Regions from separate parts of the Amycolatopsis sp. CA-161197 genome, predicted to be linked through region 3. Evidence: riboswitches for the same ligand, from Rfam matches in the RefSeq annotation. Region 3 holds a riboswitch; each other region holds the start of a gene.
What was found. A riboswitch is a leader RNA that binds a small molecule or an ion and turns the genes downstream of it on or off. The one in region 3 is predicted to bind thiamine pyrophosphate.
Positions count from the first base shown of each region.

Region 1: it holds a riboswitch for thiamine pyrophosphate, as region 3 does, so the genes downstream of both, thiO (glycine oxidase ThiO) here and ACQPXB_RS42295 (thiamine ABC transporter substrate-binding protein) in region 3, are expected to answer to the same signal.
Region 2: it holds a riboswitch for thiamine pyrophosphate, as region 3 does, so the genes downstream of both, thiC (phosphomethylpyrimidine synthase ThiC) here and ACQPXB_RS42295 (thiamine ABC transporter substrate-binding protein) in region 3, are expected to answer to the same signal.

Region 1 is NZ_CP192059.1:9,623,020-9,628,513, reverse strand. It holds gene ACQPXB_RS45705 (MFS transporter) at 20-1,576, shown strand; gene ACQPXB_RS45700 (threonine ammonia-lyase) at 1,580-2,524, opposite strand; gene ACQPXB_RS45695 (hypothetical protein) at 2,679-3,470, shown strand; gene thiE (thiamine phosphate synthase) at 3,467-4,132, opposite strand; TPP riboswitch at 4,163-4,268, shown strand; gene thiO (glycine oxidase ThiO) at 4,263-5,348, shown strand; gene thiS (sulfur carrier protein ThiS) at 5,348-5,494, shown strand, end outside.
Region 2 is NZ_CP192059.1:9,612,603-9,618,096, reverse strand. It holds gene ACQPXB_RS45650 (winged helix-turn-helix transcriptional regulator) at 1-3, shown strand, start outside; gene ACQPXB_RS45645 (hypothetical protein) at 59-271, opposite strand; gene thiD (bifunctional hydroxymethylpyrimidine kinase/phosphomethylpyrimidine kinase) at 289-1,107, opposite strand; gene thiC (phosphomethylpyrimidine synthase ThiC) at 1,135-2,778, opposite strand; TPP riboswitch at 2,772-2,903, opposite strand; gene ACQPXB_RS45630 (hypothetical protein) at 3,087-3,359, shown strand; gene ACQPXB_RS45625 (hypothetical protein) at 3,325-3,792, shown strand; gene ACQPXB_RS45620 (peptide deformylase) at 4,038-4,607, opposite strand; gene ACQPXB_RS45615 (DUF3263 domain-containing protein) at 4,747-5,055, shown strand; gene ACQPXB_RS45610 (LytR C-terminal domain-containing protein) at 5,052-5,494, shown strand, end outside.
Region 3 is NZ_CP192059.1:8,928,318-8,933,811, reverse strand. It holds gene ACQPXB_RS42300 (4a-hydroxytetrahydrobiopterin dehydratase) at 1,137-1,415, opposite strand; TPP riboswitch at 1,449-1,564, shown strand; gene ACQPXB_RS42295 (thiamine ABC transporter substrate-binding protein) at 1,582-2,640, shown strand; gene ACQPXB_RS42290 (ABC transporter permease) at 2,616-4,256, shown strand; gene ACQPXB_RS42285 (ABC transporter ATP-binding protein) at 4,257-5,297, shown strand; gene ACQPXB_RS42280 (ABC transporter permease) at 5,305-5,494, opposite strand, start outside.

The DNA.
Region 1 (5,494 bases), 690 kb from region 3:
CGTGCGCGGTGATCGCACCGTGACGACGACCGGCAGCGGGATCCGCTGGGGCACCCCGCTGGCGCGCGGGGTGCTGTGGACGACGATCCTCGGCTCGAGCATGGCCATGCTCGACGGGACGATCGTCAATGTCGCGCTGCCCCGGATCGGCGAGGAGCTCGGCGCCACCGTCGCCGGCCTGCAGTGGATCCTCGACGGCTACATGCTGGCGCTCGCCGCGCTGATCCTCGTGGCCGGCTCGCTCGGCGACCGCTACGGCCGGCGCCGCGTGTACCTGATCGGCGTGGTCTGGTTCGGCATCGCGTCGGGGCTGTGCTCGATCGCCACCTCGACCACGGAGCTGGTGGTCTTCCGGATCATCCAGGGCATCGGCGGCGCGCTGCTGACGCCGGGCTCGCTGGCGATCCTGCAGTCGTCGTTCGCGCACAACGACCGGGCGCGCGCGATCGGCGCGTGGTCCGGGCTGGGTGGTCTGGCCGCCGCGGTCGGACCACTGATCGGCGGCGTGCTGGTGCAGGTCTGGTCCTGGCGGCTGGCGTTCCTGATCAACCTGCCGCTGGCCATCGTCGTGGTGCTGATGGCGCTGAAGTTCGTACCCGAGTCGCGCGACGAGACGGCCACCGGCCACCCGGACTTCACAGCTGCCGCGACGGGCGCGATCGGGCTCGCGGGCATCACCGGGGCGCTGGTCGAAGCGCCCGGCCGCGGCATCGGCGACCCGATCGTGTTGATCGCCCTGGTCGCCGGTATCGCCGGGATGGGCGTGTTCCTCTGGTTGCAGCACCACTCCCGTGAACCGCTCGTGCCGCCCAGCCTGTTCCGCGACCGGACGTTCACGCTCTCCAACGCGCTCACGTTCGTGGTCTACGCCGCCCTCGGCGCCGTGATGATGCTGCTGGTCCTGCAGTTGCAGGTTTCCCTGAACTACCCGCCGACGCTCGCCGGCCTGGCCGGGTTGCCGATCACGATCATCATGCTGCTGCTCTCGGGCCGCTCGGGCGCGCTGGCCCAGCGCATCGGGCCGCGGCTGCAGCTGGTGGTCGGACCCATCGTGATCGGCATCGGCATGCTGCTGCTGATCCGCGTCGGACCGGGATCCTCCTACCTCGGTTCGGTCTTCCCCGCGGTGGTCGTTTTCGGCCTCGGACTCGCGTGCACGGTGGCGCCGGTGACCGCGACGGTGCTCGCCGCGGCCCCCGACCGCTTCGCCGGTGTCGCGTCCGGTGTGAACAACGCGATCGCCCGAACGGGTGGTCTTCTTGCGGTCGCGGTGCTCCCCGCGGCCGCCGGACTCACCGGTTCGGCCTACCGCGACCCCGTCGCGCTGACGGCCGGCTGGCGCATGGCACTGCTCATCTGCGCCGTCCTGGCGATCGCCGGAGGCCTCATCGCGTTGGGGATTCACAACGGCGTGCTCGGTTCTCCGGACGACTCCGGCGCCCCTTCCGGCGTTCCCGACGGCGCCGCGGCGCCCAAGCGAACCGTGGACGACGAGTCACCCCACCCCGGCGAGTGCTTCCACTGCGGGGTGGAGGGACCGCCGACCCACGTCCGCCCGGGCCCGCCGCGCGACTGACCCCTACGCGAGCAACTCGGCCAGCAGCGCCGGGTCGACGTTGCCGCCGGAGATCACCGACACCGTCTTGCCGCCCGGCAGCTCGCCGGCGTGGTGCAGGTACGCGGCGGTGGCCGTCGCGCCGCTGGGCTCGGCCACGATCCGCGCCCGGCGGGCCAGCACGCGCGTGGCGTCGCGGATCTCGTCCTCGGTCACGGTGACGATGCCGTCGAGCACGCTCTGCAAGTGCGCGAAGGTCAGGTCGGACGGCTGGGCGCGCAGGCCGTCGGCGATCGTGCGGGCGCGCCGGTCCATCGGCCACTCGACGCGGCGGCCGGCGCGCAGGCTCTCGGCGGTGTCGCCGGCCAGCTCGGGCTCGACGGCGATGACCTTCGCGCCGGGGCACAGCGCCTTGATCGCCGTGCCGACGCCGGAAGCAAGCCCGCCGCCGCTCACCGGCACGAGCACCGTGTCGACGTCCGGCAGGTCGGTGGCGATTTCCAGGCCCGCGGTGCCCTGGCCCGCGATCACGTCGGGGTGGTCGAACGGCGGGATGTAGGTGAGCCCGCGCTCCTTCGCCAGCGCGGCCGCGACCGGTTCCTGCTCGGCGATCGGCACCTCTATCACCTCCGCGCCCCAGCCGCGCGTAGCCTCGACCTTCAAGCGCGGTGCCACGTCCGGCACCACGATCACGGCGGGAATGCCGAAGGCGTTGGCGGAGTAGGCGACGGCCTGGGCGTGGTTCCCGCTGGAATACGCGACCACGCCACGTGCGCGCTCAGCGTCGTCGAGTGAGGCGATCGCGTTGTACGCGCCGCGGATCTTGAACGCCCCGATCTGTTGCAGGCTCTCGGGTTTGAGCCACAGTTCGCCTTCGGCCCAGTGCTGGCGCAGCAGCGGCGTGCGCACGGCGTGGTCGGCTACCCGCTTTGCCGCGGCCTCGATATCGGAGATCGTCACCAATCGCATGTGGTGAGTATGTCAGGAAAATGTGAGCCATAGTCCATCCATTGTGGACGGTCAACGTGTCCTCGCTCACGGATGGGCAACGCGGGGAGTTCCTCGCGCGCCTTACTCGTTGAACACCGCAGGGGAAGTGGCCGGGCACTAGTAGATCGGGATCATGAGTCAGCAGCAGGAAAAGACGTCGGAGCAGGGCGAGAAGAAGAGTTTCCGCCCAGCGCAGGTGGTGGCGACGGCACTGGCCGCCGTCACGGCCGCGTTGCTGGGCTCGACGCTGGGCGTGGCGGGCACCGTGGTGGGGGCCGGGGTGGCGAGCGTGATCACCACGGTCGGCGCCGAGCTGTACCTGCGTTCGCTGCAGCGCACGCGCGAGGCCGCGCTGAAGGCGCGCGCGGCGCTCGTGACCGCCGGGCAGCGCAAGGGGAGCAAGTCCGGGCTGTCGCCGGTGGACGATCCGGCGCAGATGCCCACCGTGCTGCTGCCGCTCGACCCGTCGGAGATGCCGACGGTGCGGATCTCGAAACTCACCGGGCCGCAGCAGCCGGAGCCGGAGGAATCCTTCGGTGACAAGCTCAGGAAGCTGCGCTGGCCGATCATCATCGGGACGAGTGTGGTCGCGACGGCTATCGCGATCGCCGTGGCCGTGGGGGCGGACCTGGCCTCGGGCGGGAACGTCGGGCCTGGACTCTTCAAACCGGGCACCCCAGACACGACCCAGCAGCAGCGGCAGGACGACAGCCCGCCCACGACGTCGCTCAACAGCCCGCCGCCCAGCGAGACCGAGTCGAACACCCCGCCACCGTCGTCGTCTTCGAGCACGTCGACCAGCGAAAGCCCGACGTCTTCGAGCAGCTCGGACAGCGCCGCGCCGCCGTCGAGCACGGGCGGGGCGCCGTCGACCACGCCGAGCGCGCCGCAGACGAAGGCGGGTTCGGCGACGCCGACCCCCTAACCGAGCCGGGACTTCAGCGCCTGCGCGGCCGCCTTCGGGTCTTCGGCGTCGGTGATCGCCCGGACCACGACGATCCGCGTCGCGCCGGCGGCCAGCACCTCCGGCAGCCGTTCGGTGTCGATGCCGCCGATCGCGAACCACGGCCGTTCGGTACCGGTTTCGGCCGTGGCCCGGACCAGGTCCAGGCCCGGCGCGTACCGGCCGGGTTTGGTCGGCGTGGGCCAGCACGGGCCGGTGCAGAAGTAGTCCACGCCGTCCTCGGCGGCCGCCGCCGTAGCCTGCTGAGGCGAGTGCGTGGAACGGCCGATCACCACGTCGTCGCCGAGGATGCGGCGCGCGAGCGGCACGGGGATGTCGTCCTGGCCCAGGTGCAGCACGTCGGCGCCCACGGCGAGGGCGACGTCGGCGCGGTCGTTCACCGACAGCAGCGCACCGTGGCGCGCGCACGCTTCGGCGATCACCTCGAGTGCCGCGATCTCCTGCGCGGCCTCGAGCGAGGCGCCGTTCGTCTTGTCGCGCAACTGCACGATGTCGACGCCGCCGGCCAGCGCCGCGTCGACGAACTCGGCGAGGTCGCCGCGCGACGAGCGGGCGTCGGTGCACAGGTACAGCCGCGAATCGGCCAGGCGGGTGCGGATCTGTGATCCGGTCAGGGCGGGCATGGCGGGGACGTTACCCGCGCACTAGAGTGGGGTGGTCCGCACGGGAGCCCGAGGCACGGGCTGAGAGGGAGCTGCCGCTCCGACCGTGGAACCTGATCCGGGTCATGCCGGCGCAGGGAGCGTGATTCCCATGAGCGAGAACCTCACCGTCGTCGGCGGCGGTGTCATCGGCCTGTCCGCGGCTTGGCGCGCGGCGGCTCGCGGCCACCGCGTCACGGTGGTCGATCCGGCACCCGCGCGCGGCGCGTCCTGGGTGGCCGGCGGCATGCTGGCGCCCGTCACGGAGGCGTGGCCGGGTGAGGAGCACGTGCTCAGCCTGGGCGAGGAGTCGCTGCGGCGCTGGCCGGCGTTCGCGCGTGACCTCGCCGCGGAGGGCACGGACCCGGGGCTGGCCGAACACGGGACGATCGTGGTCGCGTTCGACAGCGCCGACGCCGGGCACCTCGACATCCTCGCCGAGTACCTGACGTCGCTGGGTCGCGACGTCGAGCGGCTCACCGGGCGGGTGGCGCGGCGGCTCGCGCCGGGCCTGGGTGCGGTGCGCAGCGGGCTCCACGTGCCGGGTGACCTGGCCGTCGACAACCGGAAGCTGCTGACGGCGCTGCTGGCGGCGTGCTCGAAGCGCGGGGTCGAGTTCTCCGCGACACGGATTGCTTCGCTCGACGACGTGACCGGTCCGGACACTCGCACTGTGCTGGCCGCCGGCGCGTGGACGGGCGCGTTGCACCCGCTGCTGGCCGACGCCGTGCGGCCGCTCAAGGGCGAGATCCTGCGGCTGCGGCCGCGACGAGGCTGTCTGCCGCCTCCGCCGTACACGGTGCGCGCGATGGTCGAGGGCCGGCCGATCTACCTCGTGCCGCGCGCGGACGGCGAGCTGGTGCTGGGCGCGACGCAGTACGAAGCGGGCTTCGACGAGGCCGTGACCGCGCGTGGCGTGCGGGAGCTGCTGGAAGGCGCCGAACGGATCCTGCCGGGCATCACGGAGTACGAGCTCGTCGAGATCGCCGCCGGGCTGCGCGCGGGGAGCCGCGACGCGCTGCCGTACATCGGGGAGCTCGGCGAAGGCGTGTACGCGGCGACGGGCCACCACCGCAACGGCCTGCTGATGGCCCCCGTGACCGCCGACGCCGTGGTCGCCTGGCTGGCGGGCGAGGCGCCGCCGGACGAGATCGGGGCGGCCGCGCCCGCCCGTTTGCTGGAGAAGGAGCGAGTCTGATGGAGATCAAGGTCAACGGGAGCTGGCGCGAGTTCCCCGACGGCGCCACCGTGTCCGAGGTGCTCGACGCGCTCGACGTGACCCGCCAGGGCGTGGCCGTCGCGGTGAACGGCGAGGTCGTGCGCCGGGGCGAGTGGGAGGCGTCG
Region 2 (5,494 bases), 680 kb from region 3:
TGATTCCGTGCGGTCCGGGGGTTTTCCTCCCGTACCGCACGGAACGTCCAGTTCGGACTCAGGTGAAGCGCGGCGGTGGCTTCAGCACGCTTTTCCGGTAGTCGGTCACGGCCCTGCTCTCGGCGATGCCCGGTTTGGGGTCCAGGCCCCATTTCCGGATCACCTTCAGGGCCGCGGCCGGTTTGTTGGCCGAGACCAGCTGGTCGACCTCGAACTTCAGGTCCAAAGGCATTTGGGCCCACAAAGCGCGGGCGGCGGCGTCGTCGGTCACGGGTCCAGTGTGGCCGTTCAGTCGGCCAGCCGCCAGAACGGGGACACCGGCCCCACCCCGGCGCCGAGCGGGTAGGCCTCGGCGACGCAGCGTGCGATGAACTGCTTCGCCTCGGTCACGGCCGTCGGCACGTCGGCGCCCTTGGCGAGCGACGACGTGATGGCCGAGGCCATCGTGTCGCCGCCGCCGTGGGTGTTGTCGGTGTCGATGCGCACGCCGCTGAGCTCCAGCACGTCCGTGCCGTCGGTGAGCAGGTCCACGCAGTCCTCGGCCTCGTACAGGTGCCCGCCCTTCACCAGCACCCACCGGGATCCGAACTCCAGCAACGCGTCCGCCGCCGCGCGCTGGGTTTGCGCGCCGGTGACCGTGATGCCGGTGAGCAGCCGCACCTCGTCGAGGTTCGGCGTGATCAGCGTGGCGCGCGGGAAGAGCTCCGTGCGGATGGCCTCCAGCGCCTCCTCACGCAGGAGCGCGTGACCGGTCATCGACGCGGCCACCGGGTCGACGACGAACGGGGTGTCCGTGTCGCGTCCGATGTGGACCTCGTCGAGCGTTTTCGCCACGGCCTGGATGATGTCGGCCGTGGCGAGCATGCCGGTCTTCGCCGCGTTCACGCCCATGTCGCCGGCCACGGCCTTGATCTGCGCCGTGACGACGTCGGCCGGGATCTCGGTGAAGCCCTGCACGCCGAGCGAGTTCTGCACCGTGACGGCCGTGAGCGCGACGAGCCCGTGGACGCCGTGGGCGAAGAACGTGCGCAGGTCGGCCTGCACGCCCGCACCACCGCCGGAGTCGGATCCGGCGATGGTGAGGGCGGTGCGGGGGGTTTCGGTCATGACTACTGCCTCTGATTGCTGGTGGAGCTACTGCCCGACGACCGGGAGGTAGACCTTGTTGCCCTGCTCGCCGAACTCGGCCGACTTCTCCGCCATGCCGGCCTCGATGGCCTCCACAGTGGACAGCCCGTGCTCCTCGGCGTACTTGCGCACGTCGTGGGTGATCCGCATCGAGCAAAACTTCGGGCCGCACATCGAGCAGAAGTGCGCGGTCTTCGCCGGCTCCGCGGGCAGCGTCTCGTCGTGGTACGAGCGCGCGGTGTCGGGGTCGAGTGCCAGGTTGAACTGGTCGTTCCAGCGGAACTCGAAGCGGGCCTTGGACAGCTCGTCGTCCCACTCGTGCGCGTGGGGGTGGCCCTTGGCGAGGTCGGCGGAGTGCGCGGCGATCTTGTAGGTGATCACGCCGGTCTTCACGTCGTCGCGGTTGGGCAGGCCGAGGTGCTCCTTCGGCGTGACGTAGCAGAGCATCGCGGTGCCGTACCAGCCGATCTGCGCCGCGCCGATGGCGGAGGTGATGTGGTCGTACGCCGGCGCGATGTCCGTCGCGAGTGGACCGAGGGTGTAGAACGGTGCCTCGCCGGTGAGCTGTTCCTCCAGCTCGACGTTCTCCTTGATCTTGTGCATCGGCACGTGGCCGGGGCCCTCGATCATCACCTGCACGTCGTGCTCGCGCGCGATGTGCGTGAGCTCACCGAGGGTTTCGAGCTCGGCGAACTGCGCGCGGTCGTTGGCGTCGGCGATCGAGCCGGGACGCAGGCCGTCGCCGAGGGAGAACGTGACGTCGTACTTGCGCAGGATCTCGCAGAGTTCCTCGAAGTTGGTGTAGAGGAACGATTCCTTGTGGTGCGCGAGGCACCACGCGGCCATGATCGAGCCGCCGCGGCTCACGATGCCGGTCACACGACGGGCGGTGAGCGGGATGTAGCGCAGCAGCACTCCCGCGTGGACGGTGACGTAGTCCACACCCTGTTCGCACTGCTCGATGATCGTGTCGCGGTAGACCTCCCACGACAGCTTCTCCGGCTCCCCGTTGACCTTCTCCAGTGCCTGGTAGATCGGCACGGTGCCCACGGGCACGGGGGAGTTGCGGACGATCCACTCGCGCGTCTCGTGGATGCGCTTGCCGGTGGACAGGTCCATGATCGTGTCGGCGCCCCAGCGGGTGGCCCACACCATCTTGTCGACCTCTTCCTCCACTGAGGACCAGACGGCCGAGTTGCCCATGTTGGCGTTGATCTTCACCAGGAACTTCTTGCCGATGATCATCGGCTCGCTCTCCGGGTGCTTGCGGTTGGCGGGAATCACCGCCCGCCCGCGCGCGACCTCGTCGCGCACGAACTCGGGTGAGCACCGCTCGCGCGCGGCGATGAACTCCATCTCACGCGTGATCACGCCGGCTTTGGCCCAGCCGAGCTGGGTGTTGTGCGCGCGGCCGTCGGCCCAGCCCGCGCGCAGCGGGTGAAGTCCATTGTGGACGTCGATCTTCGCGTCCGGGTTGGTGTACGGCCCGGACGTGTCGTACACGTCGAAGTGCTCACCGTTCGACAGGTCGATGCGCCGCGCCGGAACCCGCAGGCCCGACTCGGTGCGGTGGTAGACCTTGTGCGAACCGGTGATCGGCCCCGTGGTCACGGAAGGCGTGATGGCAGGCTCGTTCTCCAGCGTCGTCAACGACGTTCACTCCCTACGCCGGCATTACCCGGTCAGGTTCATGCGGTCGGCGGCACCGGGTGTCCACAGACAGACACCAGCCGCCCTCTCAGCCCGCCAAGGCGCGAGCTCCCGCGTTGGTTATGAGGTTGTCCCTCGACCATGCCACGGCGGATCACGCGAGCACAAGGCGACTTGTCGACCGGTGTGTTCTTCACCGGATCGGAGCATGCGACCGCCAGGAGTTCACGTGACGATCACCTTTGACGACTTTGGGGGTATCCCGTTGCGGAAAGGCCTGCTCACCGGGTTTGGTGGCGGTCTTGGCGATGGGCGCGGTCCCGGCCGCTTCGACGGCTCAGGGTGACGCGCCAGGTGGGCCTGGTACCCGTCCGAGCTGGCTGCCGGCGGACAAAACGGGCTTCGGCACGGCCCGCGACCGCGCCAGCGACGTGTGGTTCACGCTGCAGGGCGGGCGCATGTCGGAGGTCTGCTACCTCGATTTGTCGACTCCGAGCGTGCGGTTGCTGGACGTCGCTGACCGGGCGGCCGCTCTCGCTCTACGCCGTGGCCGACCCGGACCTGACCAACGACGGCAGTAACGATTCGGCGTCCGCTGCCGCCGCGGTGGCGTCGGCTTCCGACGGTGCCACGGCGGCCGCTCCGGCGTTTTCGCGGACGTCCTTCGGATACGCCGGCGTTTCGGATGGCTCGACGCATTTGCTGGCGTCGAAGAAACTGGTTTCGTATTCTCGTGCCGCCACCGGAAACGTCATCCTCACCGAACAGACGGCAGCCGACGGTATGCGTTCCCGGAACGTGACTTTGGCGCTGGGCATGGGTTCTTCCGCCGCTGCGGCGACGAATAATCCCCAGGATTCCGCCCGCCTCAGTTTCCGCGCGATTTCCGCCGACTACCCCCGCGGCTGGCGCGATTACCTTTCCACGGTCCGCGCCGCCCCGTCTTCATTGCCGATCACGGCGTTCCGCGATCTGTACCACTCCGGCGCGACCAACCGCGTGTGCCCCCAGTAACTCACCTCTGGAAGCCCCACCCATCCTCGGGCTCACCCGGCCACACCCCCGGCACCCCGACGGCTTCGGCCACACCACCGGCCTGGACCCACGCAGTACATCCGCCTGGCCAGGTCGGTCGCGCAGAACCACCCGGTCGAGCAGCCTGCCGCCGAAGCAGCGAGCACTTCCTGGGGCGATGAACCGCTGAAACGACGAGTCTCCCGGCCCCAACCCAGGACCGGGAGACTCATCGACAAAACGACTCAAGCCTCAGCCGGCTCGTCCTTCGGGGGCAGCCAGCTCAGGCCCGGGACGCCCCATTTGTTCTTCTTCAGCATCTTCTTCGCCGCGCGCGCGTGGCGGCCCACCAGGCGGTCGAGGTAGAGGTGCCCGTCGAGGTGGTCGGTCTCGTGCTGCAGGCAGCGGGCGAAGTAGCCGGTGCCTTCGACGGAGATGGGAGAGCCGGTCGCGTCGAAACCGGTCACGCGCGCCCACGAGGCGCGGCCGGTGGGGTAAGACTCGCCGGGGACCGAGAGGCAGCCTTCCCAGTCGTCGTCCGGGTCGGGCATGGTTTCGGGGATCTCGGAGGTCTCCAGCTGGGGGTTCACCACCAGGCCGCGGTGTTCGACGCCCTCGTCGTCGGGGCAGTCGTAGACGAACAGGCGCAGGTCGAGGCCGATCTGGTTGGCCGCGAGGCCCACGCCTTCGGCGGCGTACATCGTCTCGAACATGTCCTCGGTCAGCGTGCGCAGCTGCTCGTCGAACTCCGTGACCTCACGGGTCGGCTGGTGCAGCACGGGATCGCCGGCGATGCGGATGGGGTGGACGGTCACGAGCAGCGAGTTTAGTCGGACCCGTCTGATACACCTGGATCGGACCGTGACGCGCCGCGCCGGATGCCCATGTCGGGCGTGGGTTCCGTGGTTCAATGGCGCCCGCGGAAGGACAGCCGAAACCGATTGCGAGGACCGCATGGACGCCGCGGAGTCGATGGCTGGGGAGCAGCCGTCGCCGCCGGAGAATGTGGGCGGCCTGACCGAGCGTGAGGTGGAGATCCTCGCGTTCGAACGTCAGTGGTGGCGGCACGCCGGTGCCAAGGAGAACGCCATCCGGGAACGGTTCTCGCTGTCCTCGACCCGTTACTACCAGCTGCTGAACACACTGCTGGAAAAGCCTGAGGCCATGGCGGCCGACCCGATGCTGGTGAAGCGGCTGCGCAAGACGCGGGCCGCCCGGCAGCGCAAGCGCGGCGCCAGGCGGCTGGGGATCGAACTGTCATGAGCTTCTTCTCGGGACTGTCCCGGCCCATGCGGGCCGCGGGCGTCGCGCTCATCGGCGTCGCCGTGATCGCCGCGATCGTGGGCGGCGTGACCGCGCTGTCGGGCAACGGATCGAGCGACAACAACGCCGGGTCCACCAGCTCGAGCGGGTCGCCTTCTTCACAACAGTCGACAGCAGGCTCGTCGTCTTCGGCGACGCCGCCTTCGTCGTCGGCCCCGTCTTCGCCCGCTTCGTCGGCGCCCTCGTCGCCACCGGCCGGCCAGTCGGGACAGCCTGGGCAGCCGGGCCAGCCTGGTCAGCCCAGCGGACAGCCGGGGCAGCCCGGCCAGCCCGGTGGCCAGCCGGGACAACCGGGTCAGCCGGGCGGCGACCAGCAGGCGTCCAACAAGTGGGTGACCGTGCGGGTCTACAACAACTCCACGATCTCGCACCTCGCCGA
Region 3 (5,494 bases):
GGACCGTGCCGGTGGACGTGCGGCCGTGCAGGCGGGTCCAGCTCGGTGGCGCTGCCGGGCGGTGGTGCTTGAGGCGGCGCCGGAATGCCGCGAGCGGTTCGCGTCGCCGGGGCAGCGCGAACAATGCCGGTGGGTCGTCCTCCGGGGTCATGACCACCACGGTCGCAGGGTGGCGTGGTGATCGTCTACCGCCAACCCGGGGTTGATCACCAGCCGCTCCGGACCGCGGTGAGGTCCGGAGCGGTCAGTTGGAACGTTTTTCCGGACAAGTGGTCTTCCGGCCCACGGACGTTGGTCAGCACTCGTTCTTCGGCAACATGCCCTGTTCGCACGCCCAGTCGTGCTGGATTTCGCCGGAGGTTTTGCCTCGGCCGGGGCCGCCGGGGTCCAGGTAGCCCTGGTATTCCTTGCAGCTCGGGTTGAACTTGCGGGCGTTGACGGCCCGTTGGCCACAGCCGGGGCGGGTGTCGCGGGCCTTGGGCGACTTCTTGGTGGCGCGGGGAGTGGATGTCGACTTCAGGGCCGCGGGGGTTGATGTGGGCGCCGGAGGGGTCGACGTCGGTGAAGGCGTCGGTGAGGGCGGGTTCGACGTCGGGGAGACCGGAGCGGCAGGAGTCGCCGAGGTCGACACCGGTGGAGGTCGCGAGTCGGCAGGCGCTGCGCAGGACGCGGCAGCCAGGAACACCACGGCTGCCGCGCACGCCACGCACAAGCGGTTCATACCGAGACGTCGGCACGAACCCGCGAGCCGTTTCGGAGAGTGAAAAGAAGCGCTCAGCCCAGCAGGCCGAGCACCACCAAAGCCGCCAGCGTGAACGACGTCGCGAACAGCGTGATCCAGGCGCGCTGGGTGGCGGAGAGGGCAGTGGGCGAGTTGTTCATCGCGGGTCCTAGCGGGGCGGGGTGGGCGGATTCCGCTGGGATAGCGCGCTGATCAAGGGTGGTGTTACGGCCTGTGGTCGAGATCACGGTGGGTGCGGAAAGTGCGCCACAGGACCGCGGCGGCGGAGGCCACCATCAGGGTGAACGCGGTGGTGCCGACGATGATCGCCTGGGTCATGAAAGTCCCCTCCGTGGAAGTGCGTACGAAGAGGGGACGTGTCAGCCCGCGGGAGGTGTCGCCGGGGTCGGGCAGATCACAGGGAGTCGATCTGGGCCGCGAGGGCGAAGTCCTTCGAGGTGAGGCCGCCGGCGGAGTGGGTGGAGAGGGTGAGCGTCACGGTGCGCCAGCGGATGTCGATGTCCGGGTGGTGGTCGGCGGCTTCGGCGAGGTAGCCGACGCGGACCACGAAGGTCACGGCGTCCGGGAAGGACGGGAGGTCGACCGTACGGGTGATGGAGTCGCCGGAACGGCGCCAGTCGGGGACGGTGGCCAGGGCCGATGAGATCTCGGAGTCGCTCAGTAGTTGCGCCATGTGTCCAATGGTGAACCCGTTTGGGCTACGCTGCACGGTTGCCACGGGAGTCCGGTGCAGCCGGGCTGAGAGGCGGGTGCCCGAGACCCGCGACCGTTCGCACCTGATTCCGGATCATGCCGGCGCAGGGAGGGCTGCTCTCCCCGCATCGGCGCAAGGAGGGCAGATGATTCCGCGGACCGCACGCACGGTGCTGGGCCTGGCCACGGTCACGGCGCTGGCGAGCGCGTGCTCGCTGTCCGGCGGCAGCTCGGGCGGCGACGCCCAGCAGACCCCGACGGTCACGCTCGTCACGCACGACTCGTTCGTCGCGCCGCAGGACGTGCTGGACGCGTTCCAGCGGCAGTCCGGGATCAAGCTCAAGATCCTCAAATCGGGCGACGCGGGGGAACTCACCAACAAACTGGTGCTCACCAAGGCCAACCCGATCGGCGACGTGGCGTTCGGCGTCGACAACACGTTCGCCTCGCGCGCGCTGGGCGAGGGCGTGTTCCAGGCGTACACGAGCCCCGAGGCCGACCGCGGGCCGCAGCGGTACTCCGCGGATCCGCAGCACCGCCTGAGCGCCGTGGACGTCGGCGACGTCTGCGTCAACATCGACCCCGCCTACTTCGCGAGCAAGCACCTGCCCGAGCCCAAGACCTACGACGACCTCGCCGACCCGAAGTACAAGGACCTCACCGTCGCCGAGAGCCCCGCCACGGCGTCGCCCGGGCTGGCGTTCCTGCTGGGCACCGTGGCGAAGTACGGCGAGCAGGGCTGGCACGACTACTGGGCCAAGCTCAAGGCCAACGGCGTCAAGGTCGACAGCGGCTGGGAAGAGGCCTACACCAAGGACTTCTCCGGCTCCTCGGGCAAGGGCCCGCGCCCGATCGTGGTCTCGTACGCGTCCTCGCCGGCCGCCGAGATCGGCGACGACGGCAAGCCGCGCACCAAGGCGCTGCTCGACACGTGCTTCCGCCAGATCGAGTACGCCGGCGTCCTCGCCGGCACCAAGCAGGTGCCGCAGGCCCAGAAGGTGGTCGACTTCCTGCTGTCGCAGCAGTTCCAGACGACGGTCGCGGCCAACATGTACGTCTACCCTGCCCGCGAGGGCGTCGACCTGCCCGCCGGCTGGGCCGCGGCCGCGCCGCTGCCCCAGGACCCCGCGACTCTGCCCGCCGACCAGATCCAGGCCGGCCGTGAGAAGTGGATCGGTGAATGGCGCTCGCTCATGGGCGCGTAACGCCGGCGCAGACCGCGCGCACGGCGGGCCTGGCGCTGCTCGGCCTGCTGCCCGTCGCGTTCCTGGTCGTGTTCTTCGCGTGGCCGGTCGTCGCGATCCTCGGCCGCGGCTTCTCGGCCGGCGGCGTGGACACGGTCCTGGCCGACGCGCAGACGTGGCAGCTCGCCGCGTTCACGCTGGTCAGCGCCGCCGCGTCGACAGTCGTCGCCGTGGTCGCGGGGCTGCCGGTGGCCTACGTGCTCGCGCGCGTGAAGCTGCCGGGCGTCGGGCTGGCGCGCACGCTGGTGCTGGTGCCGTTCGTGCTGCCCACGGTGGTCGTCGGGCTCGCGTTCCGCGCGCTGTGGCCCGACGGCGGTGTGCTGCCGCTGGTGCTGGCCAACGCGTTTTTCAACGTCGCCGTGGTCGCCCGGACCGTCGCCGGGCTGTGGAGCCACCTCGACCCGCGTGCGACCGAAGCCGCCCGCGCGCTGGGCGCCTCGCCGTGGCGGGCCTTCCGCACGGTGACGCTGCCCGCGCTCGGCCCGGCCGTCGCGTCGGCCGCGGCGGTCGTCTTTCTCTTCTGCGCCACCAGTTTCGGCGTGGTGCTCATCCTCGGCGGCGGCCGCTACCGCACGCTCGAGACCGAGATCTACCTGCGCACGGTCGACCTGCTCGACCTCTCCGGAGCGGCCGCGCTGTCGCTCATCCAGTTCGCCGCCGTCCTCGCCGCCCTCGCGCTGGGCGCGATCGCCCGGCGCCGCCGTGAGAACGCCGTGAAACTCAAGCAGGCCACGCCCCGGCGGCCGAGAAAAGGCGAATGGTGGACGGTCGGCGCGGCCACGGTCGTGATCGCCCTGCTGATGACGCCGATCGTCGCGCTGCTGCTGGAGTCGGTGTCCACACCGGACGGCTGGAGCCTCGCCGGCTTCCGCGCGCTCGCGAGCACCGGCACGGACGACGCGCTGCAGGTCTCCGGCTGGGTCGCCGCCCAGAACTCGCTCGCCGCCGCCACCGACGCGACGCTGCTCGCCATGGCCGTCGGCGTGCTGGCCAGCGTCGTGCTCGTCGCCCTGCGGCGCGCACCCGGCCGCCTCGCCCGCGGCATGGGCGAGACAATGGACGCCGCCCTGATGCTGCCGCTGGGCGTCTCCGCCGTGACGGTCGGCTTCGGCTACCTCGTGACGCTCGACGCGCTGCCCGGCGACCTGCGCACGTCGCCGTTGCTCGTGCCGCTCGCGCAGGCGCTGGTGATCATCCCGCTGGTCGTGCGGATGATCCTGCCGGTGCTGCGCGCCGTCGACGTGCGGCTGCGCCAGGCCGCGTCGACGCTCGGCGCGAGCCCGGCCCGCGTGTGGCGCGAGATCGACCTGCCGCTCACCGCGCGCTCGCTCGTCGCGGCCGCCGGGTTCGGTTTCGTGGTGGCGCTCGGCGAGTTCGGCGCCACGAGCTTCCTCGCCCGCCCCGACGCGCCCACGCTGCCCGTCGCCGTCGCGACGCTCATCTCGCGCCCGGGCGAGCTCAACAACCAGATGGCGTACGCCGCGTGCGCGCTGCTCATGGTCGTGACGGTCGCGGCCGTCGCGCTGATCGACCGCTTCGGCTCCGTTCGCGGGCACGGCACGGTGGGGGAGTTCTGAATGGCGCTCACGGTGCGGGACCTCACGGTCCACTACGGCTCGTTCGCGGCGGTCCGCGACGCGCGCCTCGACATCACCGACGGCGAGGTGCTCGCCCTGCTCGGCCCGTCCGGCTCGGGCAAGTCGACGCTGCTGCGTGCCATCACCGGCCTCGAGCCCATGACGTCGGGCTCGGTGAGCTGGGACGGCACCGACCTCGCCACCGTGCCCGTGCACCGGCGCGGATTCGGGCTGGTCTTCCAGGACGGCCAGCTCTTCCCGCACCGCGACGTCGCCGCGAACATCGCGTTCGGCCTGCGCATGCACGGGATCCCCAAGGCGAAACACCGGGCCCGCGTCGAAGAGCTGCTGGAACTGGTGGGGCTCAAGGGGTTCGAACGCCGGCGCGTCACCGAGCTGTCGGGCGGCCAGGCGCAGCGCGTGGCCCTGGCTCGCGCCCTCGCGCCCGAACCGCGGCTGCTGCTGCTCGACGAACCGCTGTCCGGCCTCGACGCGGGGCTGCGCGAGCAGCTCGCCATCGATCTCGCGGACCTGTTGCGGCGCAGCAAGATCACCGCCCTGCTGGTCACCCACGATCAGGAAGAGGCGTTCACGCTCGCCGACCGCGTGGCCGTCCTCGACGCCGGCGAGATCCGGCAGGAAGGCGCCGTGCGGTCGGTGTGGCGCAACCCGGCGGACGACGACGTCGCGAAGTTCCTCGGCGCCACGTCGTTCGTCGACGGGGTGGCCGCGGGCGGCGTGGTGCACACCGGTCTCGGTGACGTCGCGCTCCCGGAGCTCGAAGACGGTCCGGTGCGTCTGGGGCTCAGGCCGCATGCCTTGCGCGTGGCCGAAACCGGCGTGGCCGGCGAGGTGACGGCCGCGGTGCACCGGCGGGAGCACCTCCGGCTGGTCGTGCGACTGTCCGAAAAGGACTATTCCGAAAACGGCCCTTCCGAAAAGGACACCGTCGACGCCGTCGCTCCCGTGACGGCGGACCTGCGCGCCGGCGATCCCGTCCGGCTCGAACTCGACCCGGACGGGATCGCCGTCGTCGGCTGAACCCCCGTCAGCCGTCGCGCGTGGCGAGCCGCCCGTAAGCCAGGGACAGGCCGACCACGATGTAACAAGCCGCCCGCAGCGCGCCCTCGCTGAGCATCGAGCCGCCGATCGGGTCCTGCAGGATCTCCGTCGGGGCCTCGGCCCAGTTGCGCGTGAGCAGGAACGGGTGCAGCCAGTCGAGCGAGGTCAGGAACCCC